2 linked regions of the Rhodopseudomonas palustris genome follow. The protein of the gene in region 1 interacts with the protein of each later gene in a pairwise test. Links are inferred from orthologs where the notes say so. Each region holds a gene or a part of one and is shown on either strand. Other genes may lie near its edges. The genes, in order: rpe and eno.

The links.
Region 2: the proteins of rpe (region 1) and eno interact in binary tests that used the Escherichia coli proteins (3 or more experiments, as listed by UniProt). The link is inferred for Rhodopseudomonas palustris from one-to-one orthologs.

Annotation. Positions count from the first base shown.
Region 1 is NZ_CP019966.1:4,192,222-4,207,337, forward strand. The notes cover bases 12,121-15,116. They hold rpe (ribulose-phosphate 3-epimerase), read left to right. Parts: upstream 12,121-13,267; coding sequence 13,268-13,966; downstream 13,967-15,116. Other genes in these bases: RPPS3_RS19535 (EF-hand domain-containing protein), read right to left, coding at 12,232-12,999; purB (adenylosuccinate lyase), read left to right, coding at 14,497-15,116. In the rest of the region: RPPS3_RS19470 (AAA family ATPase), read right to left, coding at 171-1,079; RPPS3_RS19475 (FAD binding domain-containing protein), read right to left, coding at 1,099-1,905; RPPS3_RS19480 ((2Fe-2S)-binding protein), read right to left, coding at 1,982-2,467; RPPS3_RS19485 (CoxG family protein), read right to left, coding at 2,642-3,106; RPPS3_RS19490 (hypothetical protein), read right to left, coding at 3,301-3,828; RPPS3_RS24665 (hypothetical protein), read left to right, coding at 4,155-4,643; RPPS3_RS19500 (ABC transporter permease subunit), read left to right, coding at 4,656-5,573; high-affinity branched-chain amino acid ABC transporter permease LivM, read left to right, coding at 5,586-6,917; RPPS3_RS19510 (ABC transporter ATP-binding protein), read left to right, coding at 6,914-7,750; RPPS3_RS19515 (ABC transporter ATP-binding protein), read left to right, coding at 7,887-8,627; RPPS3_RS19520 (branched-chain amino acid ABC transporter substrate-binding protein), read left to right, coding at 8,805-9,911; RPPS3_RS19525 (cytochrome c biogenesis CcdA family protein), read right to left, coding at 10,207-10,941; RPPS3_RS19530 (P1 family peptidase), read left to right, coding at 11,088-12,092. UniProt on the Escherichia coli protein: Catalyzes the reversible epimerization of D-ribulose 5-phosphate to D-xylulose 5-phosphate.
Region 2 is NZ_CP019966.1:3,156,089-3,171,061, reverse strand. Bases 4,661-7,513 are described here. They hold eno (phosphopyruvate hydratase), read left to right. Parts: upstream 4,661-5,371; coding sequence 5,372-6,655; downstream 6,656-7,513. Other genes in these bases: RPPS3_RS14780 (zinc-binding dehydrogenase), read left to right, coding at 6,831-7,513; queF (preQ(1) synthase), read right to left, coding at 4,709-5,185. In the rest of the region: RPPS3_RS14815 (MFS transporter), read left to right, coding at 1-353; glucans biosynthesis glucosyltransferase MdoH, read right to left, coding at 350-2,515; RPPS3_RS14805 (glucan biosynthesis protein G), read right to left, coding at 2,503-4,008; RPPS3_RS24820 (hypothetical protein), read left to right, coding at 4,101-4,226; RPPS3_RS14800 (hypothetical protein), read right to left, coding at 4,244-4,588; more of RPPS3_RS14780, read left to right, coding at 7,514-7,964; RPPS3_RS14775 (hypothetical protein), read left to right, coding at 8,049-8,852; RPPS3_RS14770 (LysE family translocator), read right to left, coding at 8,957-9,571; RPPS3_RS14765 (CaiB/BaiF CoA transferase family protein), read left to right, coding at 9,664-10,806; RPPS3_RS14760 (NADPH-dependent FMN reductase), read left to right, coding at 10,945-11,505; RPPS3_RS14755 (FtsB family cell division protein), read left to right, coding at 11,595-11,912; pdhA (pyruvate dehydrogenase (acetyl-transferring) E1 component subunit alpha), read left to right, coding at 12,065-13,099; RPPS3_RS14745 (pyruvate dehydrogenase complex E1 component subunit beta), read left to right, coding at 13,158-14,567; RPPS3_RS14740 (DUF5076 domain-containing protein), read left to right, coding at 14,572-14,868; RPPS3_RS14735 (pyruvate dehydrogenase complex dihydrolipoamide acetyltransferase), read left to right, coding at 14,881-14,973. UniProt on the Escherichia coli protein: Catalyzes the reversible conversion of 2-phosphoglycerate (2-PG) into phosphoenolpyruvate (PEP). It is essential for the degradation of carbohydrates via glycolysis.

The sequences.
Region 1 (15,116 bases):
GCCTGCTCCCTCTCCCGCTTGCGGGAGAGGGTTGGGGTGAGGGCGACGCGCGCACGGTGCCTGGGGCTCCCCCACCCCAGCCCTCCCCCGCAAGCGGGAGAGGGAGTCCGCTGCCGCTGTGGCGAAGGCCGAACCACACAACAAATCAAAGAGCCCGATAAAGAGACCTATTACTTCTCTTCGGTCGCGTCCTTGACCAGTTTCTGCACGGTGTCGCCTTGCATCCGGGCGATGTCGTCCTGGTACTTGAGCAGCGCGCCGAGGGTGTCGCCGACGACTTCGGCGGTGAGCGCGCGGGCGTCGAGTTCGGTCAGCGCAGTCGCCCAGTCGAGGGTTTCGGCGACGCCCGGCGATTTGTAGAAATCCTGCTCGCGCAGCGCCTGGACGAAGTTCACCACCTGCTGCGACAGCTTGGCCGAGATCCCCGGCACGCGCGACTTCACGATCGCCAGTTCGCGCTCGGCGTTCGGATAGTCGACCCAGTGATACAGGCAGCGCCGCTTCAGCGCGTCGTGGATCTCGCGGGTGCGGTTCGACGTCACGATCACGATCGGCGGCGCCGGTGCCTTGATGGTACCGAACTCTGGAATCGTGACCTGGAAGTCGCTCAGCACTTCGAGCAGATACGCCTCGAACGCCTCGTCGGCGCGGTCGAGTTCGTCGATCAGCAGCACCGGCGCGCCCGCCGTGTCCGGCTCCAGCGCCTGCAGCAGCGGCCGCTTGATCAGGAAGCGCTCGGAGAAGATGTCGCTGGAGAGCTGATCGCGGTCGGTATCGCCGGCGGCTTCGGCCAGCCGGATCGCGATCATCTGCGCCGACGAATTCCACTCATACACCGCGGAAGCGACGTCGAGCCCCTCGTAGCACTGCAGCCGGATCAGCCGGCGGCCGAGCGCGGCCGACAGCACCTTGGCGATCTCGGTCTTGCCGACGCCGGCCTCGCCTTCGAGAAACAGCGGCCGGCCCATCCGCAGCGCCAGAAACACCACCGTCGCCAGCGACCGCTCGGCGAGATAGCCGCGGCTCGTCAGCAGTTCGAGCGTGGCGTCGACGGAAGCGGGAGGCGCGGCTGCGGTCATGGCCGATCCGTGTCCAGGCTCACGCCTTGCCGTTGGCGGCGTCGACCGCGCGCTTGGTCAGCACGCCGATCAGATGCGCCCGATATTCGGCGCTGCCGTGCAGGTCGCTGTTCAAGCCATCGGCCGAAACGTGCAGGCCGTCGATCGCCTTGGAATTGAACCGCGCCTTCAGCGCCTCTTCGAACGGAGTGACGCGGAACACGCCGTCCGCACCGGCGCCGGTGACCGCAACGCGGACGTCCGACGGACGGCGGGCGACGAACACGCCGACCAGCGCGTAGCGCGACGCCTGGTTGCGAAACTTGATGTAGGCGGCCTTCTTCGGCAGGGGAAACTGCACCTTGGTGATGATCTCGTCCGGCTCGAGCGCGGTCGAGTACATGCCCTGGAAGAACTCTTCGGCCTTCAGCTTGCGCTTGTTGGTGACCACGGTGGCGCCGAGCGCCAGCACGGCCGCCGGATAGTCCGCGGTCGGATCGTTATTGGCGAGCGAGCCGCCGATCGTGCCCTTGTGGCGCACCGCCGGATCGCCGATCAGCGACGCCAGTTCGGCGAGCGCCGGGATCGCCTCGCCGACGATCGCCGAGTTGGCGACTTCGGCGTGGGTCGCGGTGGCGCCGATCACCAGCGACCGGCCCTTCATCTCGATGCCGCTGAGGCCTTCGATATGCGACAGGTCGACCAGATGCGGCGGCGCCGCCAGGCGCTGCTTCATCACCGGCAGTAGCGTGTGGCCGCCCGCGATCAGCTTGGCGTCCTCGTTCTTCAGCAGCAGATTGGCGGCCTGGCGAACGGTCCCGGGGCGGTGATATTTGAATTCGTACATTGCGCTTCCCTGAGCTTCCTAACGTCTCGTTGGGCGTGCCGCGCGGCCTCGTTGAAGCGGGCCGGCGCAGTGCCGGTCAGCTGCGGTCGGAGTTCGCCATCGCCTTGGCGCCGGCCGCGATCGACACCACGATGTTCTGATAGCCGGTGCAGCGGCAGAGATTGCCTTCGAGCTCTTCGCGAATCGTCTCGTCGGAGAGGTCGTGGCCCTTGCGGTGCACCATGTCGACGGCCGTCATGATCATGCCCGGCGTGCAGAAGCCGCATTGCAGGCCGTGGTTCTCGCGGAAGGCTTCCTGCATCGGATGCAGCGGCGCGCCGTCGGCGGCGAGCCCTTCGATCGTCGTCACTTCGTGACCGTCGGCCATCACCGCCAGCGTGGTGCAGGACTTCACCGCCTTGCCGTCGAGATGCACGACGCAGGCGCCGCACTGCGAAGTATCGCAGCCGACATGCGTGCCGGTGAGCCGCAGGTTCTCGCGCAGAAACTGCACCAGCAGCGTGCGCGGATCGACGTTCGCGGTCACAGGGTTGCCATTGACGATCAGGGAAATCTTGGCCATCGGCCCTCTCTTCAATGCGCACCGCCGCGTTGCACGGCGATCATTCGTCTTTTAGTTGTGTTTCTTGAACCGATCTTACGGGGCAACCCCAGGATCGGCAACCGCGAACGGCTCGGGCTGCGCCGGAGCCGCGGCCGTGTAATGACATCCGCGTGATCGGGCGCCGCAGCGCCGTCAGGCCGCGCCGTTGCCGTTCTGCACGGCCTTGGAAAAGTTGGCGAAGAACTCGTCGGCGAGCTTCTTGGCAGAGCCGTTGATGAGTCGCTGGCCGAGCTGCGCTAGCTTGCCGCCGATATGCGCTTCGACATCGTAGGACAGCAGCGTGCCGCCATCCTTGTCGGACAGGCCAACCGTGGCACCGCCTTTGGCAAAGCCGGCAACGCCGCCCTCGCCTTCGCCGGTGATCTTGTAGCCGTTGGGGGGATCGAGATCGGACAGCGTGACCTTGCCCTTGAAGCGGGCCGATACCGGGCCGACTTTCAACTTCGCCACAGCGCGAAAACCGCTGTCGTCTTCGGTCTTTTCAAGCTCTTCGCACCCGGGAATGCAGACCTTCAGCACTTCCGGATCGTTGAGCTTGCTCCACACCAAATCTTTCGGCGCGTCCAACTGGACTTCGCCGTTCATCGTCATGGCCATGGATATTTCCTCCCGGATCGGCGGCCGCCTCGGACGGCGGCATTGCGACTACTTAAGCACGCCGGGCGGCAAAGAAAAAGTATCGCGACACCACCCCGAGCGATCGGCGGCGCTAGCAGTCGTGAGGCGGTGAGATAGGTAGCGCCCGGCCCTGGCGCCAGCGTCAAGCAAGCACGACAGCCGGATAAAAGCGATCAGGAGCGTTGCGCTGCAGCCGGATAGTTCGGTTCGAACGTCGCCGTGTCGGTGCTTGGTACAGCCGCTGATTGCGTCGATGGCTCGACCAGCATCAGAATCGCAGTGCCGAGAAACAGCAGCAATTCGGTGGCGTGCAGCCGCATCGCTTCGGGCTCGGCGACCTGCGAGGCCATCACCATGCTGGCGAACGAGATCACACTGCCCAGCGTCAGCGCGAACGCCAGCGCCTCGTTGCAGCCGCCGGAGAGACGGACCGAGCGCCGCGTCAGCAGCGCCGAGAACACCAGCAGGAAGCCGGCGACCGTCAGCTTGGCGAGCGCCAGCAGCCATGCCATCCGGATGGTCGCCATCGCGCTGAGATGCAGATGATCGCTGACGAAGATCGCCACCGAGATATTGGGCCGGTCGTACAGTGCGTGGATCGGGGTGACGAACAGCCGATACCCCACGATCAGCCAGGTCGGCGTGATGTAGGCCGCCAGCAGAACTCCGTTCACCGAACTGATCCGCCAATCCGTCTTCATCGCCGTGCCCCACCAGCCAGCACGCCGAATCCGACGGCGCGCGACCAAAGCTAACCCCAGGTTAACCATCAGCAGCAATGGAAAGGCTTTGTTAACCTTAACGGCGGGTAACGACTGTGGATGGCACTTTGGAGAGCCTTGGCTCGGCTTTTCGGCACGAAACTTGCGTCGGATTGCACGTGATGGCGGTTGAGACAAAACCTATCCAAACGCGGAAAGCCCCGCCGTGGGGCGGGGCTCCCTGCTGTCGCTTCGGCACGCAGCCGTCTGGAGAAAGCTGCGGCCGGGCGATCGTTAAGTTAGCGGCCTTGGCCGGACCCGCCGTGTTGGCCACCATGCTGTTGGCCGCCCTGCTGCCGGTCTTGACCCTGCCGGTTCGGATCCTGCTGCTGCTGACCCGGACGGGCACCGCCGCCCTGCTGCTGCTGGCCGGGGGACGTCTGGCTCGGAGTCGGCTTCTGCTGATTCTGATTCGACATCGATGGTCTCCTTCAGAGTGTCGCGCCCACACCGACAACAAGCATCATGCGCCCGCGGTTGCGCGGATCGGCGTGATCTTTGCGCGGCTTTTGCGCGGCAACATCGCGCCCGGTGGAACCCTGCAGGCCGCAGCCGCCGTCCACAGGGAAGAAGGTTGTAATCGGGCGCTGTTGCCGCGATCGCGACCCACTGTTAGAAAATTCCAAAGCGAAGCGACGTTCCGGCTGCCGGGGCCCTCGCCGCATCGTGTGTGCAATGCGAGCGCGATCTCCGCCGCGGGGCCGTTCGGATCGCAATCCACGACCCTACGAGTCCCACTCTTTCGAGTCCTCTGACGACGGCAGCGCATGGACTATTTCGCCCAGCAGCTCATCAACGGTCTCGTGCTCGGCTCGATCTACGGCCTGATCGCGATCGGCTACACGATGGTGTACGGCATCGTCGGCATGATCAATTTCGCCCATGGCGACATCTTCATGATCGGCGGCTTCATCGCGCTGATCAGCTTCCTGATCCTGGTGTCGTTCGGCCTCAGCTTCGTGCCGCTGATCCTTCTGGTGGTGCTGCTGGTGTCGATGGCGATCACCGCGCTGTACGGCTGGACGGTCGAGCGCATCGCCTACCGCCCGCTCAGGCATTCGTTCCGCCTCGCCCCGATGCTGTCGGCGATCGGCATGTCGTTCGTGCTGATGAACTACGCCCAGGTGTCGCAGGGCGCCCGCGTCAAGCCGGTGCCGCCGATCATCACCGGCGGCTACACGCTGCACGAGAGCGCCGACGGCTTCAACGTCCAGCTCTCCAACGTGCAGATCCTGGTGGTCGTCACCACCGTGGTGCTGCTCGGCATCTTCACCTGGCTGGTGGCCAAGACCCGGCTCGGCCGCGACATGCGCGCCTGCGAGCAGGATCAGACCATGGCGGCACTGCTCGGCGTCGACGTCGACCGCACCATCTCAATGACCTTCGTGATCGGCGCCGCGCTCGCCTCGGTCGCCGGCATGATGTACCTGCTGTATTATGGGCTGATCGACTTCTTCATGGGATTCATCGCCGGCATCAAGGCGTTCACCGCGGCCGTGCTCGGCGGCATCGGCTCGCTGCCCGGCGCGATGCTCGGCGGCCTGCTGATCGGCCTGATCGAGACCTTCTGGTCGGCCTATTTCTCGGTCGAGTACAAGGACGTTGCGGCGTTCTCGATCTTGATCATCGTGCTGATCTTCATGCCGACCGGCCTGCTGGGCCGGCCGGAAGTCGAAAAAGTCTGAGCGGGCGCCGACGTGGCAAAACTCGCGCACGCCGCTGCTGCCCCTGTCGCCGCCGCCACGGTCGGCGTCGGTTTCATCTTCAAGAAAGCCCTGATCAGCGCCCTCGTGGCGCTGGTTTTATTTTCGCTGATGATCGGTGTCCGCACCGAGGCCGGCCCTGAGGGCGGCCTGATCTACTGGACCCGGTTCGGCGATCTCGCCGGCATGGTCGGCGGCGTATTCGTCGGCTCGATCGTGGTCGAACTGCTGCGGATGTGGTGGGGCCCGGTCGACACCTCGAAGATGATGCCGGCCGGCGCGCGCAAGACACTCGGCCTCGCCGGCCGCATCGTCGCTCCGGCGCTGCTGATCTTCACCTTCCTGGTGCCGGTGATCTTCTACAATCAGCGCTACATTCTCGATCTCGGCATCCTGGTGCTGACCTATGTGATGCTCGGCTGGGGGCTGAACATCGTGGTCGGCCTCGCCGGCCTGCTCGATCTCGGCTACGTGGCGTTCTACGCGGTCGGCGCCTACTCCTATGCGCTGCTCGCCACCAATTTCGGCCTGTCGTTCTGGATCTGCCTGCCGCTCGCCGGCATCCTCGCCGCGTTCTGGGGCATGATCCTCGGCTTCCCGGTGCTGCGACTACGCGGCGATTATCTCGCGATCGTCACTCTCGCGTTCGGCGAAATCATCCGCCTCGTCATCATCAACTGGCAGACGCTGACCGGCGGCCCCAACGGCATCAGCGGCATTCCGCGCCCGACGCTGTTCGGCATTCCGCTGGCGCCGGGGCCGAACGGATTGGCGGCGCAGCTCGGCATTCCATTCTCGCCGACGCATCGCCTCGTCTTCCTGTTCTATCTGATCCTGATCCTGGCGCTGATCACCAACTGGGCGACCATTCGGCTGCGCCGGCTGCCGATCGGCCGCGCCTGGGAAGCGCTGCGCGAGGACGAAGTGGCCTGCCGCGCGCTCGGCATCAACACCACCACGACCAAGCTCACCGCCTTCGCCACCGGCGCGATGTTCGGCGGCTTTGCGGGTGCGTTCTTCGCAACCCGGCAGGGCTTCATCTCGCCGGAGTCCTTCACCTTCCAAGAGTCGGCGCTGGTGCTGGCGATCGTCGTGCTCGGCGGCATGGGCTCGCAGCTCGGCGTCGCGCTCGCCGCTGTAACGCTGATCGGCGGCTTCGAACTGTTCCGCGGCCTCGATCAGTTCCGCATGCTGGTGTTCGGCATGGCGATGGTGCTGCTGATGATCTGGCGGCCGCGCGGCCTGATCGGCCACCGCGCCCCGACCGTGTATCTCGACCACAAGCAGGCGATCTCGTCCGACCTCGTCAAGGAAGGCCACGGATGAGCGCGGACCAGAACATCCTGCGCGTCAGCGGCCTGAGCATGCGGTTCGGCGGCATTCTCGCCGTCAACGACCTGTCGTTCGCTGCGCACCGCGGCAAGATCACCGCGCTGATCGGCCCCAACGGCGCCGGCAAGACCACGGTGTTCAACTGCATCACCGGCTTCTACAGGCCGAGCGCCGGCGAGATCAGCCTGACGCATGATGGTGGCGAGACCCACCGGCTCGACCGGCTCAACGACTTCCGCATCACCAAGATCGCCAAGGTGGCCCGCACCTTCCAGAACATCCGGCTGTTCCCCGGCATGACGGCGCTGGAGAACCTGATGGTGGCGCAGCACAACGCGCTGATGCGCGCCTCCGGCCTCACCTTCCTCGGCCTGTTCGGCGCGCCGTCGTGGCGAGCGGCCGAGAAGCAGGCGATCGAACGCGCGACCTACTGGCTCGACCAGATCGGGCTGCGCAGCCGTGCCGACGATGCCGCCGGCAACCTGCCTTATGGCGATCAGCGCCGGCTGGAAATCGCGCGCGCGATGTGCACCGAGCCGGTGCTGCTGTGCCTCGATGAACCTGCAGCCGGCCTCAACGCGCGCGAGAGCGGCGAGCTCAGCCAACTGCTTCGCAAGATCCGCTCCGGCGGCACTTCGATCCTGCTGATCGAACACGACATGAGCGTGGTGATGGAAATCTCCGACCACGTCGTCGTGCTCGACCACGGCGTCAAGATCGCCGACGGCACCCCGCGCGAGATCCGCGACGACCCCCGCGTCATCGCTGCCTATCTGGGCGTCGAGGACGAAGAGGTCGAAAAGGTCGAGCAGGAGCTCGGGCTGTGAATTGCCTCCCCTCATATACTTTGTCATGGCCGGGCTTGACCCGGCCATCCACGCCCGCAGGCAAGGCTGTGCTTGTGTCCGTGGATGCCCGGGTCAAGCCCGGGCATGACGAAAGTGAGCGTGGCGAGGTCGCATCATGACCTCCACCGCCCCCCTGCTCAAAATCGAAAACCTCCGCGCCGCCTACGGCAAGATCGAGGCGCTGAAAGGTGTCGATCTCGAGATCGCGCCCGGCGAGATCGTCGCGCTGATCGGCGCCAATGGTGCCGGCAAGTCGACGCTGATGATGTCGATCTTCGGCAAGCCGCGCGCCAAGGCCGGCCGCATCGTGTTCGACGGCGTCGATATCACCGCGCGGCCGACACACCTGATCGCGCGGATGAGCATCGCGCAGTCGCCGGAGGGCCGCCGCATCTTCCCGCGGATGAGCGTCGCCGAAAATCTGCAGATGGGCGCCGATGCCGGAACCGGCAGCAACGAAGAACGCGCCGCCACGCTCGAACGCGTGCTGACGCTGTTTCCGCGGCTGCGTGAACGCTTCGACCAGCGCGGCGGCACGCTCTCGGGCGGCGAGCAGCAGATGCTGGCGATCGGCCGCGCACTGATGAGCCGGCCGCGACTGCTGCTGCTCGACGAGCCGTCGCTCGGCCTCGCGCCGCTGATCACCCGGCAGATCTTCGACGCGATCCGCACCCTGAACAAGCAGGACAGGCTCACCGTGCTGATCGTCGAGCAGAACGCCAACCACGCGCTGAAGCTGGCGCATCGCGGCTACGTGCTGGTCAACGGTCTGATCACCATGAGCGGGACCGGCGCCGATCTGTTGGCCCGGCCGGAAGTGCGAGCCGCGTATCTCGAAGGCGGCCGCGGCAGCTGAGGTAGTCCCTCCCCGCGCGCGCGAGTCCTGCGGCACAATGCGGCAACCGGGTGCCGCCGGCGCCGTATTTTGTCGATGACTTGTCGTAAAAATCAGCCAACAATGCCGGCCGGTTTGGCGCTTCGGGCCCGCCTGGGCGCGGCTTTTCGTTTGCAAATCCATCGCAAGGATTCATCGATGACACTCAAGCTTCTCGGTTTGGCATTCGGCGTCTCGTTGGCGCTCTCGACCACGGCGCTGGCGCAGGACATCAAGGTCTCGGTCGCCGGTCCGATGACCGGCGGCGAATCCGCGTTCGGCCGGCAGCTCAAGAACGGCGCCGAGCAGGCGGTGGTCGATCTCAACGCCAAGGGCGGTCTGCTCGGCAAGAAGCTGGTGCTCGACGTGGAAGACGATGCCTGCGATCCGAAGCAGGCGCGTTCGGTCGCCGAGAAGATTGCGGGCGACGGCATCCCGTTCGTTGCCGGTCACTTCTGCTCGTCGTCGTCGATCCCCGCGTCGGAAGCTTACGCCGACGGCAACGTGTTGCAGATCACGCCGGCCTCGACCAACCCGCTGTTCACCGAGCGCAAGCTGTGGAACGTGCTGCGCGTCTGCGGCCGTGACGATCAGCAGGGCCTGGTCGCCGCCGAGTACATCCTGAAGAACTACAAGGGCAAGAACGTCGCCATCCTCAACGACAAGACCACCTACGGCAAGGGTCTGGCCGACGAGACCAAGAAGGCGCTGAACAAGGCCGGCTTCCAGGAAAAGATGTTCGAGTCCTACAACAAGGGCGACAACGACTTTAACTCGATCGTGTCGCGGCTGAAGCGCGATGCCATCGATCTGGTGTATATCGGCGGTTATCACCGCGAGGCCGGCCTGATCCTGCGCCAGATGCGCGACCAGGGCCTCAGCACCGTGATGATGGCCGGCGACGCGATGAACGACAAGGAATTCGCCTCGATCACCGGCCCGCTCGCCGCAGGCACGCTGTTCACCTTCGGCCCCGACCCGCGCAACAAGCCGACCGCCAAGCAGATCGTCGAAACCTTCAAGGGCAAGGGCATCGATCCGGAAGGCTACACCCTCTACACCTACGCGGCGTTCCAGGTGTGGTCGCAGGCGGTCGAGAAGGCTAAGTCGACCGATCCGAAGAAGGTGATCGACACCATCAAGGCCGGCGAGTGGGACACCGTGCTCGGCAAGATGGCCTTCGACGCCAAGGGCGACATCAAGGCGATCGACTACGTCGTCTACAAATGGGACGCCAAGGGCGGCTACGCCGAGATCGGCAACTGAGCCGACTGATCGTTGCGCCGCGGCTCCCGCGGCGCTCACCATCACCCCGCCCACAAACAGTCACCGCCCGGCTTGACCGGGCGGCCCAGTATTCCAGAGCGTTCACGGTGATGAGCGCTCTGCGCATCCAACTTGATCCGCAAAAGCGCAGCCTCTGCTCCTCATGGTGAGGAGCATCGCGTCAGCGATGCGTCTCGAACCATGAGGCGACGCATCGTGCGCTGCCATCCTTCGAGACGCGGTCCTAACGGACCGCTCCTCAGGATGAGGCTAGCATCGCGGCTTCAGAGACGAACTACCCAATATTCCCCAGCGCCGGGAAGGTGTTCAGCAGCCAGATCGAGACGTCGCTGATGGCGCCGGTGAGGAAGCCGATGCCGGTGAGGACCATCAGGACGCCCATCACTCGCTCGACCGTGGCGAGGTGTTTCTTCATCCGCGCGAACAGGCCGGAGAACTGTTCGACCATCAGCGCGGCGAGCAGGAACGGCACGCCGAGGCCGAGCGAATACACCGCCAGCAGGCCGGCGCCCTTGGCCACCGTCGCTTCGGCCGCGGCCACCGACAGGATCGCAGCCAAGATCGGGCCGATGCACGGCGTCCAGCCGAACGCAAACGCAAGGCCCATCACGTAAGCGCCCCACAGCCCGACCGGCTTCGGGATCGGCAGGCGGCCTTCGCGCATCAGGATGTTGATCCGGGTCAAGCCGAGGAAGTGCAGGCCCATCAGGATGATCACCACGCCGGCGATGATCGCGAGCTGCGCCGAATAGGCGCGGATCAGGCTGCCGACCAGGCTGGCGCTGGCGCCGAGCGCGACGAACACGGTGGAGAAGCCGAGCACAAACACCGCCGCAGAGATCATCACCGCACGCTTCGACGTGCGCTCGGTCTCGTCGGCGGCGACGTGCTCGATGGTCGCACCGGTCAGATAGATCAGGTACGGCGGCACCAGCGGCAGCACGCAGGGTGACAGGAAGCTGACCAGACCGGCGATCAGGGCGGCAGGGATCGAGACGTCGTGGATCATGGCCGGCTACATGCACCCGCGCGTAAAGCCCATGCAAGCCGCTGCGTCATCGTTCCGCGCCTTGTGATCGCACCGTGAGGGATTGCTTCGACCAATTGTTTATGCCGACAATGGCGGCCCTCGCTCAGCTCTCGGACGGATCCATCTTGCACAACCTGATCACCGATGTCGCCGGCGTCCGCGTCGGCCATGCGCACGACCACAAGCTCGCGTCCGGCGTGACCGCGATCCTGTTCGACAAGCCCGCAGTCGCCTCGATCGACGTGCGCGGCGGCGGCCCGGGAATTCGCGATGGCGTGCTGTTGGAACCGGTGAACACCGTCGAGCAGGTCGACGGCTTCACGCTGTCGGGCGGCTCGGCGTTCGGCCTCGATGCCGGCGGCGGCGTACAGGCTTGGCTCGCCGAGCGCGGCCGCGGCTTTGCGATCGGCAACGCGACGATTCCGATCGTGCCCGGCGCGGTGGTGTTCGACATGATCAACGGGGGCGACAAGGCGTGGGGCCGGTTCTCGCCGTATCGCGATCTCGGCTACGCGGCCGCCGAAGCCGCCGGCGACAGCTTCGCGCTCGGCAGCGTCGGCGCCGGTCTCGGCGCCACCACCGCGACGCTGAAAGGCGGACTCGGCTCGGCGTCGGCGACAACACCTGGCGGCGTTACGGTGGGCGCCATCGCGGTAGTCAACGCGATCGGCAGTGCCACGATCGGCGACGGCCCGTGGTTCTGGTCGGCACCGTTCGAACAGGACGGTGAATTCGGCGGGCTCGGCATGCCGCAGCCGTTCACGCCGGACATGCTGAAGGTGCGGCTCAAGGGCGCAGCGACGCCGAGCGCGGTGGAGAACACCACGCTGGTCGCGGTCGTCACCGACGCGGCGCTGACCAAGACCCAGGTGAAGCGGCTGGCGATGCTGGCGCAGACCGGATTTGCCCGCGCGATCTATCCGGTGCATGCGCCGCTCGACGGCGACGTGGTGTTCGCTGCGGCAACCGGCGTCAAACCGGTCGAGCCGCTCGCAGGTCTCACCGAGCTCGGCACCATCGCGGCCAACACGGTGGCGCGGGCGATCGCGCGCGGCGTCTATGAGGCCACCGCGCTGCCGTTCAAGGACGCGCAGCCGGCGTGGCGCGATCGGTTCGGCTCGAAGCGATGATATGAGGCGGCAGCGCTGCGCCGTGCGATGTCGTCATCCGCAGGCCCATCGCGCCCACGTTGATCATCGTTCGGCTAGTCGGAGGAGATGATTGCCGGGTCCAGCCCGGCAATCCATCATCGGGACCAAGCGTCGGTGATCAGGCGCTGACCGACAGCGACTGGGCCGAGGCCGCCTGGATCTGCGACGCCTGGCGCTGGATCAGCTGCTCGACGAAATTGTACGACGAGGTCGCGCTGCTCGACGACGAGCCGGTCGCCGCCGATGTCATCGTCACCTTGCTGCCGTCGGAGTAGGTGACGGAGGTGGTCACGCTGCCGTCGGAATTGGTGACGCTGGTCGAGGACGAGCCGGACAGCGCCGGCAGCAGCGGATCGCTGCTGCCGCCACCGCTGTTGCCACCGTTCGCACCGCTGCCACCATGGGCGTGATGCCGACGGCCGCTCTTCAGCGCCGACGACATCTCGTCCATGCTGACCTTGCCGTCGTTGTTGGCGTCCATCTTGCTGAACACCTTGTCGGCATTGGCGACGTTGGTGCCGCCGGCGCCGAGCGCATTCTCGAACTCGCTCTTGGTGATCGAGCCGTCGCCGTCGGCGTCGATCTGTTTGAACAGATCCTTCAGCGCGGAGTCGCGCGTCTTCGAAGCGGTCGAGCTGGAGCTGGAGGTCGATTGCTGGCTCTGCGCGTCGAGCAGAGCCTGCATCGTCTCCTGCGACAGCCCACTCGACGGAAACGAGCCGGAGCCGCTGGTCGACAGGGTTGGGAACGACGACGTGCTCGTGCTGCTGCTCGAGCTGGCAAACGGGTTGGTGAAGCTGGTGCTCTGCGACGACGATTTCGACGTCGAGCTCAGCGTATTGAGCAGTCCGGACAGCGCGCCCAGCGCGCCAATGGCAGGCAGCATGATCGAAGCTCCGCATTACACCGCTGGCCGCGGCCGGCAACTACGCACGGATCATTCCAACCTTCGGATCAGCAATCGCCGTGCCAGCCGCGAAGCTCCCGTAAATGCTGGTGTTTTTCGCGTGCGCCGGGCCGGCGAGACGGCAATTTCTGCCCCATCCGGCACAACCTGCCGGGCCTGCGCGGCCCAGGCGCGCGCTCCGGATTTGCGGGGAACCGGCGCGGCGTGGTAGCGAAGCTGATCCACCCACACGCACCTGGAAGCCCTGATGTCCTCCTTCGCGCTCCGTCCGCTCGCCATTGCGCCCTCGATCCTCGCCTCGGATTTTTCCAAGCTCGGCGAAGAGGTCCGCGCGGTCGATACCGCCGGCTGCGACTGGATCCATCTCGACGTGATGGACGGCCATTTCGTCCCGAACATTTCCTACGGCCCGGACGTGATCAAGGCGATGCGGCCGCACACCAAGAAGGTGTTCGACGCCCATCTGATGATCGCGCCGTGCGATCCGTATCTGGAGGCCTTCGCCAAGGCCGGCTGCGACATCATCACCGTGCACGCCGAAGCCGGCCCGCATTTACACCGCTCGCTGCAGGCGATCCGCGGCCTCGGCAAGAAGGCCGGCGTCTCGCTCAATCCCGGCACGCACCCGAGCGCGATCGAATACGTGCTCGATGACATCGATCTGGTGCTGGTGATGTCGGTGAACCCCGGCTTCGGCGGCCAGGCGTTCATCCCGAGCGCGGTTCAGAAGATCAAGCAGATCCGCGCCATGGTGGCCGGCCGCCCGATCGACATCGAGGTCGACGGCGGCGTCTCCGACAAGGTCGCCGGCGAACTCGCCGCCGCCGGCGCCAACGCCTTCGTGGCCGGCTCCGCCGTGTTCAAGGGCGGCACGCTGGAAGCCTACAAGGCGAATATCGCCGGCATCCGCAACGCCGCGCTGCAGGCGCGGGGCGAGGCGGTTTAAAGACCGTTCAGACCAAAATCGTCGAAACTGACGACAGGCAGAATTGCGTAGCACCGTGCCAGGTGGGACTGATGATGTAGCACCACCTGAGACACTCCGCCTCCGTTTCGACTTACACGAGTGTCACTGCGTTCATCTAGCGACCGCTCGCTTACACCGCCGTCATTGCCGGGCTTGACCCGGCAATCCATCACTCTTCGCAAGATAGCGCGCTGGCGCGCGCGATGGGTGCGCGGGTCAAGCCCGCGCATGACGGGAGTGGATGTGGCTGCGACTGCGCCACATAATCGGTCCCCCCTTTCAGCTGTCACCCCCCCTCGCTCGTCATTCCGGGGCGCCCGGAGCGCGCAGGCCGGAATGACGCGATGAAAAGACGGGGCCTGCCAATCGCGGAATCCGGGCTTCGCCCAGCCGGGCCTGAAGCCCGGGGGCGACGCCCCCCCCCCCGCCCGCCCCCCCTCCCCGTCCCTAGCCCCTGCCCCGCCGATCTGCTAAAGCGCGGCGTAATCCCCAAAACCCACGAGTTTGCGATGATCCCGCGTTATACCCGTCCGGAAATGGCTGCCATTTGGGAGCCGCTGACCCGTTTCAAGATCTGGTTCGAGATCGAGGCCCATGCCTCCGACGCGCAGGCTGCGCTCGGGGTGATCCCGAAGGAGGCCGCCGAGGCGATCTGGAAGGGCGGCAAGGACGCCGCGTTCGATGTGGCGCGGATCGACGAGATCGAGCGCGAGGTCAAGCACGACGTCATCGCCTTCCTGACCCATCTGGCCGAGTTCGTCGGGCCCTATGCGCGCTTCGTGCACCAGGGCATGACCTCGTCGGACGTGCTCGACACCTGCTTCAACGTCCAGCTCACCCGCGCCGCCGACATCCTGCTGGCCGACCTCGACCGCGTGCTGGCGGCGCTGAAGGCCCGCGCCTTCGAGCACCGGATGACGCCGTCGATCGGCCGCTCGCACGGCATCCACGCCGAGCCGGTGACGTTCGGCCTGAAGATGGCCTACGCCTATGCCGAATTCAGCCGCGCCCGTGACCGTCTGGTCGCCGCCCGCAAGGAAGTCGCGACCTGCGCGATCTCCGGCTCGGTCGGCACCTTTGCGCATATCGACCCGCGCGTCGAAGAGCACGTCGCGAAAGCGATGGGCCT
Region 2 (14,973 bases), 1.0 Mb from region 1 along the record:
TTCTGGTGGCGCTGCAGCTCGCCGCGATCATGCTCGGCCCGCATTGGCAGGCGCAGATGTTCGCCTTCGTCCTGATGGGGATGGGGTTCTACATGCTGCACGGCTGCATCCAGGTGTTCGCGTCCGAACTCACCGAGACCGCGCGCGGCACCGCGATGTCGCTGCACTCGTTCTTCTTCTTCATCGGCCAGACCACTGGCCCGATCGCCTACGGCTTCGGCCTGTCGCATCTCGGCAAGACCGCGACGCTGACCCCGACCGCGCTGACCATGGCCTCGCTCGGAATCGTGCTGGCCCGCATCCTCAAACCGCGCCCGCCGGCGGATGCAGTCGCTCGCGAGTTGCCACTCTAACCGCGGGACTCCGTGGCGATTGGTCCTGGTCCATCTCCGCCGGGCAATGCCAGCAGCCCTTGCAGGGTCTCGCGATCGCCGAGCACAGCGCGGATCTCGCGCGGGTCGAGCCAGCCGGCCGCCTCGCTATAACTTTCAGCGTCGTCGATCAGCACGCGCGCGGTCGCCAGATGCGGATCGATACGGCCGCGCGGGCGTGGAGGATGGAAGGCCAGTGCGGCGAGATGGAGCTCTCGGAGTCGTCGGTCGCTACAAAGCGCGCTCAGCGGATCGGTTGTCTGGTTTGCCTGGCAAAGACGATCGGCGAGTGCGTGGACCTGAGCCAGGATCGCCGGCGGATCGATCTGCTCCGGAGTCGTCATCAGCAACGGACGCGAGCGGGAGACACGCGTCGTCAGCAGCGCCACCGGGATCGCGAGCAGCAGGCCGACGATTACCGGCGTCATCCACAGTAGCAGCGGCCACGACACCAGCCACGCTCCGATCGCCATGGTCGCGCCCAGCGCTGTCGGGAGCGCGTAGCGGCGGACGACTTCCAGCAACGGGATCGCGCCATCGCCGCGATGCTGAACCTGCCAGCCGGCGTCGCGGCCGAGCAGGATCTCGATCACCGCGGTGGATTGAAACACCATCATCACCGGCGCGTTCAGAGCCGAGATCAGCGTCTCTAGCAGCAATCCGCCGAACGCGCGCAGGCCGCCGCCGAACTTCCTGCGGGTTTCGTTGCGCATCAGCACCAGCCACAGGGCTAGCAACTTCGGCAGGATCAACAGTCCCATCGTGCCGGCGAACACCCAGGCGGCGCGCACCGGGTCCTGCGCCGGCCAGATCGGAAACAGCGAGAAGTCCTTGGGGAAATATTCGGGGCGGACAAACTGCGCCTGCAGCGAAATCAGGATGCCGGCAATCAGAAACGCCAGCCACATCGGCGCGGTGAGATAAGCGCCGATTCCGGTGAGGAAATGCAGCCTCGACACCCAATGCAGTCCGCGGGCGGTGAGCAGCTTGCCGTGTTGCAGATTGCCCTGGCACCAGCGCCGATCGCGCGCGGCGAAATCGAGCAGTGAAGGTGGGCACTCTTCGTAGCTGCCGCGCAGCGTTGGGGCGAGGTGAATGCGCCAGCCTGCGCGGCGCATAAGCGCCGCTTCGACGAAATCGTGGCTGAGGATTTCACCGCCGAATGGTTTGCGGCCCGCCAACGTCGGCAGCCCGGCGCTGCCCGCGAACGCCGATACCCGGATGATCGCATTGTGGCCCCAATAGTTGCTCTCGGAGCCGTGCCACCATGCTGTGCCGGCGGCGATCATCGGCCCGTAGATGCTGCCGGCGAATTGCTGGACCCGCGCGAACAGCGTGCGCGCCTGGACCACGACCGGCAGAGTTTGGATCAATCCGACGTCGCTGTTCGCCTCCATCGCGGCGGCGATACGCACCAGCACGTCACCGGTCATCACGCTGTCGGCGTCGAGGATGACCATGAAGTCGTAAGCACCGCCGAAACGTTCGACCCAGTCGGCGATGTTGCCGGACTTGCGTGCCGTATTGTGGGGCCGGTGTCGATAGTAGAGACGGTCGTGTGTGGCGGCGAGTTCGGCATAGCAGCGCTCTTCATCGATCCATACTGACGGATCGGTGGAGTCGCTGAGCACGAACCAGTCGAATTGTGCGCCGCGTCCGGTTTCGTCGACCGATTGCCGCGTCGCCTGTAGCCTCGCGAACACCACCGGGGCGTCTTCGTTGTAGGTCGGCAGCAGCATCGCGATCCTGGAAGAGACCGCCGGAACAGAGCCATCCGCCATGATGCCGATATCGTCGCGCCAGCCGCAGCACAGCACAGTGAAGCCGGCCAGCGCCGACACGAACGACAGTGCGACCCAGGCGAACAGCGCGGCGAACAGCACCAGCACCACGCCTTCGAGAACCGTGATGCCGCCGACCTGTAGCACCTGATACATCTCGTAGATGCCCGCCGCGGACAGCACTGCGGTCGCGACCATGATCAGCACGCGGCGCCAAGCGGCCGGCGATCGGACGGCGGCAGCCCGGGGACTCTGCAGCAACGACTGCACCGGCATCGGCAACGGTGCGTTCGCAGGCAGCGGTTCGGCTCGGCGCGAGGTGTCGCTGTAGCCCTCGCGCCGCGGCCCGATCACGGCGTCCATCGGTACAGCCAAACTTCCGAGACCGCCGCGTCGCCCTCGCACACGACCGCCCGTAATTCGACCGGGGCTCGCGCCTGCGCGAGGTCAAAGCTGAGCCGCCAGCCGCCCATCGCCGGGTTCGGTTGGGTCACGATATTGCGGATCTCGCCCTTGTCGGCGGTGACTACGCCGCGGATCGCGGCGGCATCGACGGTCTTCAGCCGCTCGCCGGCGAAGTCGAGCACGAATAATCGTTCGGTGTCGCCCCGCGCGCTGACGCCGGTCCGCACGAACCGTGCAAGCGCCTTGGGTTTCGGCGCGTCCGGTCCCCAGTGTAGGCGATAGGTGTAGATGTGTTCGCCCTTGGCGCGTAGCGGCTGCTTGGGCTCCCAGAACGCCGCGATATTGTCGTGCACCTCTTCGCGGGTGGGAATCTCGATCAGTTTGACGGCGCCATCGGTCCAGTCGCCGATCGGCTCGGCCCACAGGCTCGGCCGCAGCTCGTATCGGGATTCGAGATCTTGATAGTTGGCGAAGCTGCGTTCGCGCTGCATCAGGCCGAAGCCGCGCGGGTTGCGGTCACTGAACGAGCTGATCTGCAGATCCTTCGGATTGCACAGAGGCCGCCACAGCTCTTCGCCGCTGCCGTTGAAGATCGCGAGCCCGTCGGAATCGTGCACCGCGGCGCGGAAGTCCGGGGTATCGGCCGGATCGTTCGGGCCGAACAGAAACATGCTGGTCATCGGTGCCAGTCCGGCATGCTGCAGATCGACGCGCGGATACAGCGCCATCTCGACATCGAATACCGTGGTGTCACCGGGCCGGATGGTGAAGCGGTAGGCGCCGGCGACGCTCTTGCTGTCGAGCAGCGCATGCACCACCAGCGACGATGCGCCCGGAGCAGGCCGCTCAAGCCAGAATGTCTTGAACAGCGGGAATTCCTCCCCGCTCGACTGGCCGGTGTCGATCGACAGGCCGCGCGCAGAGAGGCCGTAACGCTCGCCCTTGGTGACGGCGCGAAAGTAGGCCGCTCCGAGGAAGGCGCTGACCTCGTCGTAATAATCCGCACGCTGCAGCGGCGCATGAATCCGAAACCCCGCAAAGCCGAGATCGGCATCCGGCGGCGGCGCGACGTCGCCGAACGAGAAGTCGTCCGCGCGATACGGCACGTGGCGCGCCTTGCCATCGGCGACTTCAAAGATCGTCACCCGGTTCTTGTAGAGGAAGCCGCGGTGGAAGAACTGGACCTGAAACGGAAGGTTCTCGGCACGCCAGAGCGCGCGCTCGGGTCGAAAGCGCAGCGACCGGTAGGCGTCGTAGCTGAGGTCGTTCAGCGAGGCCGGCAACGAGCCGTCGGGTGCCTCATAGGGTTTGCTCGCCAGTTCGCGCGCCAGCTTGCGCACCATCCAAGGATCGAAGTCGATCGAGGAAGAGCGGTCCGCCGCGGCGGGATCGGGCTTTGCCTGCAACAGCGGCAACGCCGCCAGCCCGGTCAGAACTTGCCGCCGGTTCAATCTCGCTTCTCCGCCTAAACCTTGCAGTTCCGTTGAAACGTTCGCGAGCGCGAAAAGTTCCACTCTGTTGCGAGATGCGCGACGTTGAGGCAATGTCAATCGACGGCGCCGCCGACTTCAAGCCGATCGCACACCTCTACAGGTCGCAGGTCTATCATCTCGGCGTGCCGCAGGAGATCCGGCCGCCACTGCTTGTGGACGACGCGGTGCGGCTGTAGCGGCCACGGCAGCGTCGTCAGTGATGCGGACGATGTTCGCCACCAGAGGGGCTTTGCGGCATTGGCCAGAGCGCAAAACCCGCGACGCGGTTGATGTCGGCGAGCCTGCGCTCGGAATCGCCGTGCAGTTCAAGTGACGCCAACAATTGCAGCAAGCGATGGTGCACGTCGCGTGCGAGGTCGGCCGGCAGAGGCGCTTCATCGAAGGCCTCGATGTAATCCTGCACCAGATGAGACAGCACACGGCACAGACCGCGTTGCGCCGGATGATCTTCGGCGAACTGCTCAAGCTTGTCTTGGAATGATTTGAAGGTGTGCAAGCCGTGGTGCTGATGCGCAGTCCACGAATACAAATCGTTCATGTCAGCCTCCTCGGATAACAGAAGAAGCTGCGATTAATTACCTGGTCTCGCGCCGTTCCGCAATCCCTCCAGCCGGAACGCCATGCACCGCGGGGCGCATGGCGTCTGCGCGTGCTCCGGCTAACCCCGTCCGCGATACGGCTGCACGCCCTGATCGGGCACCCAGACGTCCTTCGGCAGTTTGCCGGTCTGCCAGAACACGTCGATCGGGATGCCGCCGCGCGGGTACCAATAGCCGCCGATGCGCAGCCATTTCGGTTTGATCTCGGTTGCGATCCGTTTGCCGATCGCCACGGTGCAGTCTTCGTGGAAGGCGCCGTGGTTGCGGAAGGAAGCGAAGTACAGCTTCAGCGATTTCGACTCGAGGAGCCACGGCCCCGGAACGTAATCGATCACCAGATGCGCGAAATCCGGCTGGCCGGTCACCGGGCACAGCGAGGTGAATTCCGGCGCGGTGAAGCGCGCCAGGAAGTTGGTGTCCTTCTGCGGGTTCGGCACCCGGTCGAGCTTGGCGGCTTCCGGCCGGTCCGGCCATTCGACGGCCTGGCCGAGCTGCAGGGATGGGGAGGCGGCGGATTTGCGAGGTGTTTTCGACATGGCTTGAACTTGTGGTCTCCGTTACCGCCGTCCTAGAGCATTTTCCGGGGCAGGGGAATCCGTTGCAAAACCGGTGCGTTCGCCGTTGGTCGGGCCCCATGGGGCGGGCGAGCGGCCTTTTCGTGCCCGGAGCCATGCTGTAGAAGCGGCGCAACTCCATTCCCTCCATCCGATCAAGAGGCATTCATGACCGCCATCGTCGACATCATCGGCCGCGAAATTCTCGACAGCCGCGGCAATCCGACCGTCGAAGTCGACGTGGTGCTCGAGGACGGCTCGGTCGGCCGCGCCGCCGTTCCGTCGGGAGCCTCCACCGGCGCCCATGAGGCGGTCGAGCTGCGCGACGGCGACAAGGCCCGCTATCTCGGCAAGGGCGTGCAGAAGGCGGTCGAGGCGGTCAACGGCGAGCTGTTCGACGCGCTCGGCGGCATGGATGCCGAACAGCAGGTGCAGCTTGATCAGACCATGATCGAGCTCGACGGCACCCCGAACAAGGGCCGGATCGGCGCCAATGCCATCCTCGGCGTGTCGCTGGCCGCGGCGAAAGCGGCGGCGGCGTCTTACGACATGCCGCTGTATCGCTATGTCGGCGGCACCTCTGCCCGCACCCTGCCGGTGCCGATGATGAACATCGTCAACGGCGGCGTGCACGCCGACAACCCGATCGACTTCCAGGAATTCATGATCATGCCGGTCGGCGCGCCGACCTTTGCCGACGCGCTGCGCTGCGGCTCGGAGATCTTCCATACCCTCAAGGGTGAATTGAAGAAGGCCGGCCACAACACCAATGTCGGCGATGAAGGCGGCTTTGCGCCGAACCTGCCGTCGGCCGATGCGGCGCTCGACTTCGTCATGGCCGCGATCGGCAAGGCCGGCTACAAGGCCGGTGACGACGTGATGCTGGCGCTGGACTGCGCCGCCACCGAGTTCTTCAAGGACGGTTCCTACGTCTATGGCGGCGAGAACAAGACCCGCTCTCGCTCGGAGCAGGCCAAGTACCTCGCCGATCTGGTCGCACGCTATCCGATCGTGTCGATCGAAGACGGCATGAGCGAAGACGACATGGACGGCTGGAAGGAACTGACCGATCTGATCGGCGGCAAGTGCCAGCTCGTCGGCGACGATCTGTTCGTTACCAACGTCACCCGGCTCGCGGACGGCATCAAAAACGGCCGCGCCAACTCGATCCTGATCAAGGTCAACCAGATCGGCACGCTGACCGAGACGCTGGCCGCCGTCGAGATGGCGCACAAGGCCGGCTACACCGCGGTGATGTCGCATCGCTCGGGCGAGACCGAGGACTCCACCATCGCCGATCTCGCGGTCGCCACCAATTGCGGGCAGATCAAGACCGGCTCGCTGGCGCGCGCCGACCGCACCTCGAAGTACAACCAGCTGCTGCGCATCGAGCAGGAGCTCGGCTCCAGCGCGCACTACGCCGGCAAGGCGGCGCTGAAGGCGTTCCGCTGAACTAGAACCGCGTCATTGCGAGCGAAGCGAAGCAATCCAGAGGCTGGATGTCGGAACTGGATTGCTTCGTCGCTTCGCTTCTCGCAATGACGGATAGGTTATCAGCGCGGCCTTGAACCCTGCGCGCGGCTGCCCCAAGGTGCGGCCGCGCTGACAACAAGCAGGGAGACGACGCGTGAGTGAGACCACCGGACTGCAACTGCGCTCGCTGATCAAGGCGAGCGGTGACCTCGAAGTTTCGCTGCTGCCGGTGAGCATTCCCGAGCCCGGCCCCGACGAGGTCGTGGTCCGGGTCGAAGCCACCCCGATCAATCCCTCCGATCTCGGCCTGCTGTTCGGCGCCGCCGACATGTCGACCGCGAAAGCGTCCGGCACGGCGGACGCGCCGGTGATCACCGCCAAGGTGCCTGAAGCGGCCATGAAGGCAATGGCCGCGCGGCTCGACGAGTCGATGCCGGTGGGCAATGAGGGCGCCGGCACGGTGATCAAGGCCGGCCGTTCGGATGCAGCGCAGGCGCTGCTCGGCAAGACCGTGGCGATGATCGGCGGCGCGATGTACGCGCAGTATCGCCTGATCAAAGCTGCCGACTGCCTGAAGCTGACCGACGGCACCACCGCGGCCGAAGGCGCCTCGTGCTTCGTTAATCCGCTGACCGCGCTCGGCATGACCGAGACAATGAAGCGCGAAGGCCACAAGGCGTTGGTGCACACCGCCGCGGCGTCGAACCTCGGCCAGATGCTGAACCGGATCTGCCTGAAGGACGGCATCGATCTGGTCAACATCGTCCGCAGCGAGGCGCAGGCCAAGCTGCTCCGCGATATCGGCGCCAAGTACGTGGTCGACTCCACGGCGCCGACCTTCCTCGATGATCTCACAGACGCGCTGGTCAAGACCGGAGCCACCATCGCGTTCGACGCGATCGGCGGCGGCCGGCTTGCAGGCCAGATCCTGAGCTGCATGGAAGCCGCGATCGGCAAGACCGCAACTGGACCCTACAGCCGCTACGGCTCGAACGTGATGAAGCAGGTGTATATCTACGGCAGCCTCGATACCAAGCCGACCGAGATCGTCCGCAATTTCGGCTTCGCCTGGGCGGCCGGCGGCTGGCTGCTGTTCCCGTTCCTGCAGAAGATCGGTGCCGCCGATGCGGCCAAGCTCCGCGCCCGCGTCGCCGCCGAGCTCAAGACCACCTTCGCCAGCCACTACACCAAGATCGTGTCGCTGAAGGAAGCTCTGACCCTCGACGCCATCGCCGCCTATAACAAGCGCGCCACCGGCGAGAAGTACCTGATCGATCCGACCAAATAATCGCCGCGATCGCCTGCGAAACATGCTGGCTCTGGTTGAGAACAAGAGTTAGTCTCAATCAGAGCGGCAAGCAGGGAAAGCAGCATGGATCAGATGGCTGAGCAGCGTCCGTCGGAACTGGCGGAGGCGACCGCTGCGTTGATCAACCACATCGTCGGTGCGATCGAGGCGGCCGCTGTGGTGATGGAGCCGTTCTATCACCTCGAATTTGTCGGGATCTTTCCCGCGCTGGTGTACGCGGCGATGCTCCAGGCGCTGCCGCGCAACACCGACTACCGGCCGATGCACGGCCGCAGTAAAGGCAACGATCTCGCCGACGGTACGCATACCCGCGTGAAGATCGATTTGTTTCCCGAATACATCCGGCACTTGCCGCCGCAGCAGCGCTCGGTCTGGCGCATGGTCGGAGATGCGCTGTGTTCGGAGCCGGTGAAGAACGCATTCCGCCGCAAGCTGGCGCCGGCGCTGGAGAAGCGATTTGGCCCGGACGCGCAGGACGTCGGAATGTTTCCGATCCCGATCCTGACCCGCGATGTGCCCGGCTACAAGATTACGCCGCACACCGACACGCATTGGAAGGGCATCACCGTGCAGCTGTATCTGCCGCGGGACGAAGCCCACACCGACATCGGCACGATCTTCCATGACGTTTTGCCGGACGGGTCGATGCCGAAGGCGCGGCAAATGAAGTTCGCGCCGAATTCGGGCTATGCCTTCGCGGTCGACAAGCACAGTTGGCATTCGGCCGACACCGTGCCTGCGGGCGTGGAGACGCGGGACAGCATTCTGCTGACGTATTTCGTCGACCAGGGCGTTCTCAAGGTGCTGCGCAATCGCGGCAAGCGGCTCGGCAACTTCCTGCTCAACGAAATCCGCGCGCGGACGTGATACACTTCGTCATTGCGAGGCGGCGTAGCCGACGAAGCAATCCAGCGGGCAGTGCGCCGGATTCCTGGATTGCTTCGCTTCGCTCGCAATGACGCTGGATGAGCTCACCGCTCCGCGGTCGCCAGCTTGGCGCCGAGTGCGACGAAGGCGGCGGCGAAGCTGCGGCGGAGCCAGGTCATGACTTGCGGCCTGGTGATGACGTGGTCGCGCAGCCAGGCGGCGAACAGGCCGTAGATCACGAACACCACGAACGTCATCAGCATGAAGATGCCGCTGAGCTCGATCATTCGGCCGAGCGGATGGGCGTCATCGGCGGAGACGAACTGCGGCAGGAAGGCGAGAAAGAAGATCGACAGCTTCGGATTGAGGATGTTGATCAGCACGCCGGTCACCGTCATCTGCAGCGCCGATGGGGCGCCGACGTCGCTGTCGACGCTGAGCGGTCCGCGCTCGCCGAGCGTCTTCCACGCCATGTACAGCAGATAAGCGACGCCGAGATACTTGAAGAGCTGAAACGCCACCGCGCTCGTGTGGAGCAGGGCGGCGAGGCCGAGGATCGCGGCCGCCATGTGCGGCACGATGCCGATGGTCGAGCCGAATGCTGCGATGGCGCTCGCCCGCGGCCCGCGCGACAGCCCGGTGGCGACCGTGTAGAGCACGCCGGTTCCGGGCGAGGCGACCACGATCAGCGAGGTGATGAGAAATTCGGCGGTCACCATTGCACGCTCCGCTCCTGCCAGACACTTGCAATTTGCCTCGCACCCCTGAAACAGTGCGCGCCAACAGACATAACACGAAATCGGAGACCGCAATGGGTGGACCGCTCGCCGGCATCAAAGTGATCGAGATCGCGCAGGCGATCGCCGGGCCGATGGCCGGTATGATCCTCGGCGACATGGGCGCCGAAGTGATCAAGGTCGAGAAGCACGACGGCGGCGACGATGCCCGGCACTGGGGCCCGCCCTTCATCGACGGCGACTCTCTGCTGTTTCACACCTACAACCGCAACAAGCGCTCGGTGACTCTGGACATCAAGAACCCGGACGATGTCGCGCGGCTCAAACAGCTTGTCCAGGATGCGGACATCCTGATCCAGAACCTGCGCTCCGGCGTGGTCGCGTCGTGCGGCATCGGGCCGGACGTGATGTGCGCGGTCAATCCGCGGCTGATCTATTGCTCGGTCTGGGCGTTCGGCAAAGCCGGTCCGCTGAGCAAGGAGCCGGGCTTCGATCCGCTGCTGCAGGCCTATGGCGGGGTGATGTCGCTCACCGGCGGTCCTGAGCATCCGCCGACCTTCTGTGCGCCGCCGATCAACGATCGCGCCACTGCGCAGTGGTGCGTGATCGGCGCGCTGGCAGCACTTCAGCAGCGCCACGTCACCGGCAAAGGCTGCGTGATCGATACCTCGCTGTTCGACACCGCGGTCGGCTGGGTCGACATGTCGCTGAGCGGCTATTTGCTCGACGGCGAGCCGCCGGCTCGCCATGGCACCGCCAGCGGCACGCTGGCGCCGTATCAGGTGTTCGAGACCGCCGACCGTCCGATCGTGATCGCCGCCGGCAACGACCGGCTGTTCGCGCGCTGTGCCGCCGTGCTCGGCCATCCGGAATGGAGCGCCGACCAGCGCTTTGCGCGGGTGCGCGACCGGCAGGCGCATCGGCCCGTATTGATCCCGCTGATGCAGGAGGTGCTGAGAACCCGCGGTGCCGCCGATTGGCTCGCGGCCTTCAAGAGCGCGGGCGTGCCGGTCAGTCCGGTCAATGATATCCCCGAGCTCGCCGCCACCGAACAGCTCGCCGCGGCCGATCTGCTGCGCACGATGCCGGACACCGGCCTCAAGGTCGCCGGCCTGCCGATTCTGTTCGACGGCCAGCGGCCTGATCCCGAACTCGCCACGCCCAAGCTTGGCGCGCACAACCATGAGGTGCTGGGTAACCGCGCTGCGGCCGAATAGGGCGACGCGCGCACCAAGTTAGGTGAGGGGACCATCAAAACCGCGTCATCGCCACACGACTGTCGCATGTTGCGCTTTCTCCGTCATCGCGGCGGGCTAGGCTCGCCGCGACTGTTCGTGGCTTACGGAGGATTTTGAATGGCCCCACCATATCGCGTCGCCGCCGTCGTCGGCAGTTTGCGCAAGCAGGCGTATTCGCTGCGCACTGCGCAGGCCCTGAGCAAGCTCGCGCCGGACACGCTGAAGCTGGACATCGTTACGCTGCACGGCCTGTCGATGTACAATCAGGATCTCGAGACCGACGCGCCGCCCGCCGACTGGACCGCGTTCCGCGACAGCATCAAGGCCTCTGATGCGGTGCTGTTCGTGACGCCGGAATACAACCGCTCGATTCCGGGCGTGCTGAAGAACGCCATCGACGTGGGTTCGCGTCCGTACGGCAAGAGCTGCTTCGACAAGAAGCCGGCGGGTGTGCTGTCGAATTCGCCCGGCGCGATCGGCGGCTTCGGCGCCAACCACCATTTGCGGCAGTGCCTGGTGTTTCTCAACATGCCGACGCTGCAGCAGCCGGAGGCCTATGTCGGCGGCATCGGCGATGCGTTCGGCGAGGACGGTGCACTGGTCAAGGACTCGCTCCGCGAGTTCCTGCAGAAGTACATCGACGCCTTCGCCGGCTTCGTCGCCCAGCAGTACAAATAGCGCCAGACACCTGTCCCGCCGGTTGTAAAGCTGGCGGGACAGTTGCGCGCGTTAGCCGTGCGTTAACCGCGCTGTCCCATGGTCCGGCCATGGTCACCCGCAGTCGCCTCAAATCGATCCTCGCCGGCATCGCGCTGTACGCGATCGCTGCGGCCGTGATCGGCTATTTCGGCGTCAATGCCTACACCGGCCGCTACGGCCTGACGGCGCAGCAGGAGCTCGACCAGGAAATCACCGCGCTCACCGCGGAACTGGTGCAACTGCGTCAGCAGCGCGCCGAGGCCGAGCAGCGAGTCTCGCTGCTGCGCTCCGACCGGATCGACCCTGATATGCTCGACGAGCGCGTGCGCTATCAGCTCGACTTCGCCAATCCGGCGGACTTGGTGCGGATGCTGCCCGAGCGCTGAGTGCGCAAATTCCAAAAATCTGGACGAACGATTTCGAAAGTTTCGCGTCGCTGCACTGCGGCATATTGATTTGCGCGCAGCGACATAGCGATCCTTTCAAGCCGCTATAAGTTACGATAGAGAGGCTCATCTCATCTCTCATCGGAATCGCCATGGCCGCACCCAAGAAGAGCGCCGCGAAGGAAACAGCACAGGACAAGGCTGGAGGAGCGTCACCATCGAACGTGCCGCCTTTCACCAAGGAACAGGAGCTCGGCGCTTTTCGTGAAATGCTGCTGATCCGCCGCTTCGAAGAGAAGGCCGGTCAGCTCTACGGCATGGGTGCGATCGGCGGTTTCTGTCATCTCTACATCGGTCAGGAAGCCGTCGTCGTCGGCATGCAGATGGCGCTGCGCGAAGGTGATCAGGTGATCACCGGTTATCGCGATCACGGGCACATGCTCGCCTGCGGCATGGAAGCCAATGGCGTGATGGCCGAACTCACCGGACGCCGCGGCGGCTACTCCAAGGGCAAGGGTGGCTCGATGCACATGTTCAGCCGGGAGAAGAGTTTCTTCGGCGGACACGGCATCGTCGGCGCGCAAGTCTCGCTTGGCACCGGCATCGCCTTCGCCAACCGCTATCGCGGCGATGGCCGCGTCTGCCTCGCTTATTTTGGCGACGGCGCCGCCAATCAGGGCCAGGTGTACGAGAGCTTCAACATGGCGGAGCTGTGGAAGCTTCCCGTGGTGTACGTGATCGAGAACAACCGCTACGCGATGGGCACCTCGGTGACGCGCTCCTCGGCGCAGACCGATTTCTCCAAGCGCGGCGTGTCGTTCAACATTCCGGGCGAGCAGGTCGACGGCATGGACGTGCGTGCGGTCAAGGCCGCTGGCGACAAGGCGGTTGCACATTGCCGCGCCGGCAACGGCCCGTTCATCCTCGAGATGCAGACCTATCGCTATCGTGGTCACTCGATGTCGGACCCGGCGAAGTATCGGTCGCGCGAAGAAGTCGACAAGATCCGCAACGATCAGGATCCGATCGAACAGGTCCGCAAGCGTCTGCTCGCGCTCGACATGACCGAAGACGATCTGAAGGCGATCGATGCCGAGGTGCGCAAGGTCGTCAACGAGTCGGCGGACTTCGCCCAGCACGATCCCGAGCCCGATCCGTCCGAACTGTACACCGATGTGTATCGCTGATCCCCGCCTTGCCGTGTCGCGGCTGCTTCCCGCCTGACTGAATGACTGCGGAGCCCCAATGCCAATCCAAGTTCTGATGCCCGCGCTGTCGCCGACCATGGAGAAGGGCAACCTGTCGAAATGGCTCAAGAAGGAAGGCGACAAAGTCAAAAGCGGTGACGTCATCGCCGAGATCGAGACCGATAAGGCGACGATGGAAGTCGAAGCCGCCGACGAAGGCACGCTCGGCAAGATCCTGATCCCGGAAGGTACCAACGACGTCGCGGTGAACACGCCGATCGCCACCATTCTCGGCGACGGCGAAAGCGCAACCGATGCCGACAAGGCGTCGGACCCGGCCGCGCAGAATAAGGCCTCGCAATCGGCCCCACCGGCGGCGGAGCCCGAAGCCGCACAGGCCAAGTCCGCAGCGGCGCCGGCGCAACACGCGCCAGAAGCACCGACGGTGTCGGCGGCTGCCGATCCGGATATTCCGGCCGGCACCGAGATGGTGACTGTGACGATCCGCGAAGCGCTGCGCGATGCGATGGCGGAGGAAATGCGCCGCGATCCCGACGTGTTCGTCATGGGCGAAGAGGTCGCCGAGTATCAGGGCGCCTACAAGGTCACGCAGGGACTGCTGCAGGAATTCGGCGACCGCCGCGTGATCGACACCCCGATTACCGAGCACGGCTTCGCCGGCGTCGGCGTCGGTGCCGGCTTTGCCGGGCTGAAGCCGATCGTCGAGTTCATGACCTTCAACTTCGCCATGCAGGCGATCGATCAGATCATCAACTCGGCGGCGAAGACGCTGTATATGTCGGGCGGTCAGCTCGGCTGTTCGATCGTGTTCCGCGGCCCGAACGGCGCCGCCTCGCGCGTCGCCGCGCAGCACAGCCAGGACTACTCGGCCTGGTACGCGCAGATCCCCGGCCTCAAGGTGGTGGCGCCGTATTCGGCCGCCGACGCCAAGGGGCTGCTCAAGGCGGCGATCCGCGATCCCAACCCGGTGATCTTCCTCGAGCACGAGATGCTGTACGGCCAGCACGGCGAAGTGCCGAAGCTCGACGACTACGTGATCCCGATCGGCAAGGCGCGCATCGTCCGCGAGGGCAAGGATGTCACGCTGATCTCGTGGTCGCACGGCATGACCTACACGCTGAAGGCCGTCGACGAACTGGCGAAGGACGGGATCTCGGCCGAGGTGATCGACCTGCGCACGCTGCGTCCACTCGACACCGAAACGATCATCGCCTCGGTGAAGAAGACCGGTCGCGCCGTGACGGTCGAAGAGGGCTGGCAGCAGAACGGCGTCGGCGCCGAACTCTCCGCCCGGATCATGGAGCACGCGTTCGATTACTTGGACGCGCCGGTGACGCGCGTATCCGGCAAGGACGTGCCGATGCCGTATGCCGCCAATCTCGAAAAGCTGGCACTGCCCAGCGTCGCCGAGGTGGTCGAGGCCGCCAAAGCCGTCTGCTATCGGTGAGCCTATGACCGGACCCAAGCAACAGCCGCTGCCGCCCGACGTCGCAAACCGCGAAGACGCGATCGAGGTGCTACGCGCCTTCGTGCTCGACGGCGGTCTGTCGATCGCCTTCATGCGCGCGTTCGAAGATCCGGAGATGTGGGGGCTGCTGCTGGTCGACATCGCCCGCCACGCCGCGCGCGCCTATGCGCGCGAGAGCGAATACACCGAGGACGAGGCGCTGGAGCGCATCGTCGAGATGTTCGAGGCCGAGCTGTCGCGCCCGACGGACACCGGCGCCACCACCGAACGGCCGCAGTAAGGTTCTGTCCTCATGCCGATCAACATTCTGATGCCCGCGCTGTCGCCGACCATGGAGAAGGGCAACCTTGCGAAGTGGCTGAAGAAGGAGGGCGACAAGGTCAAA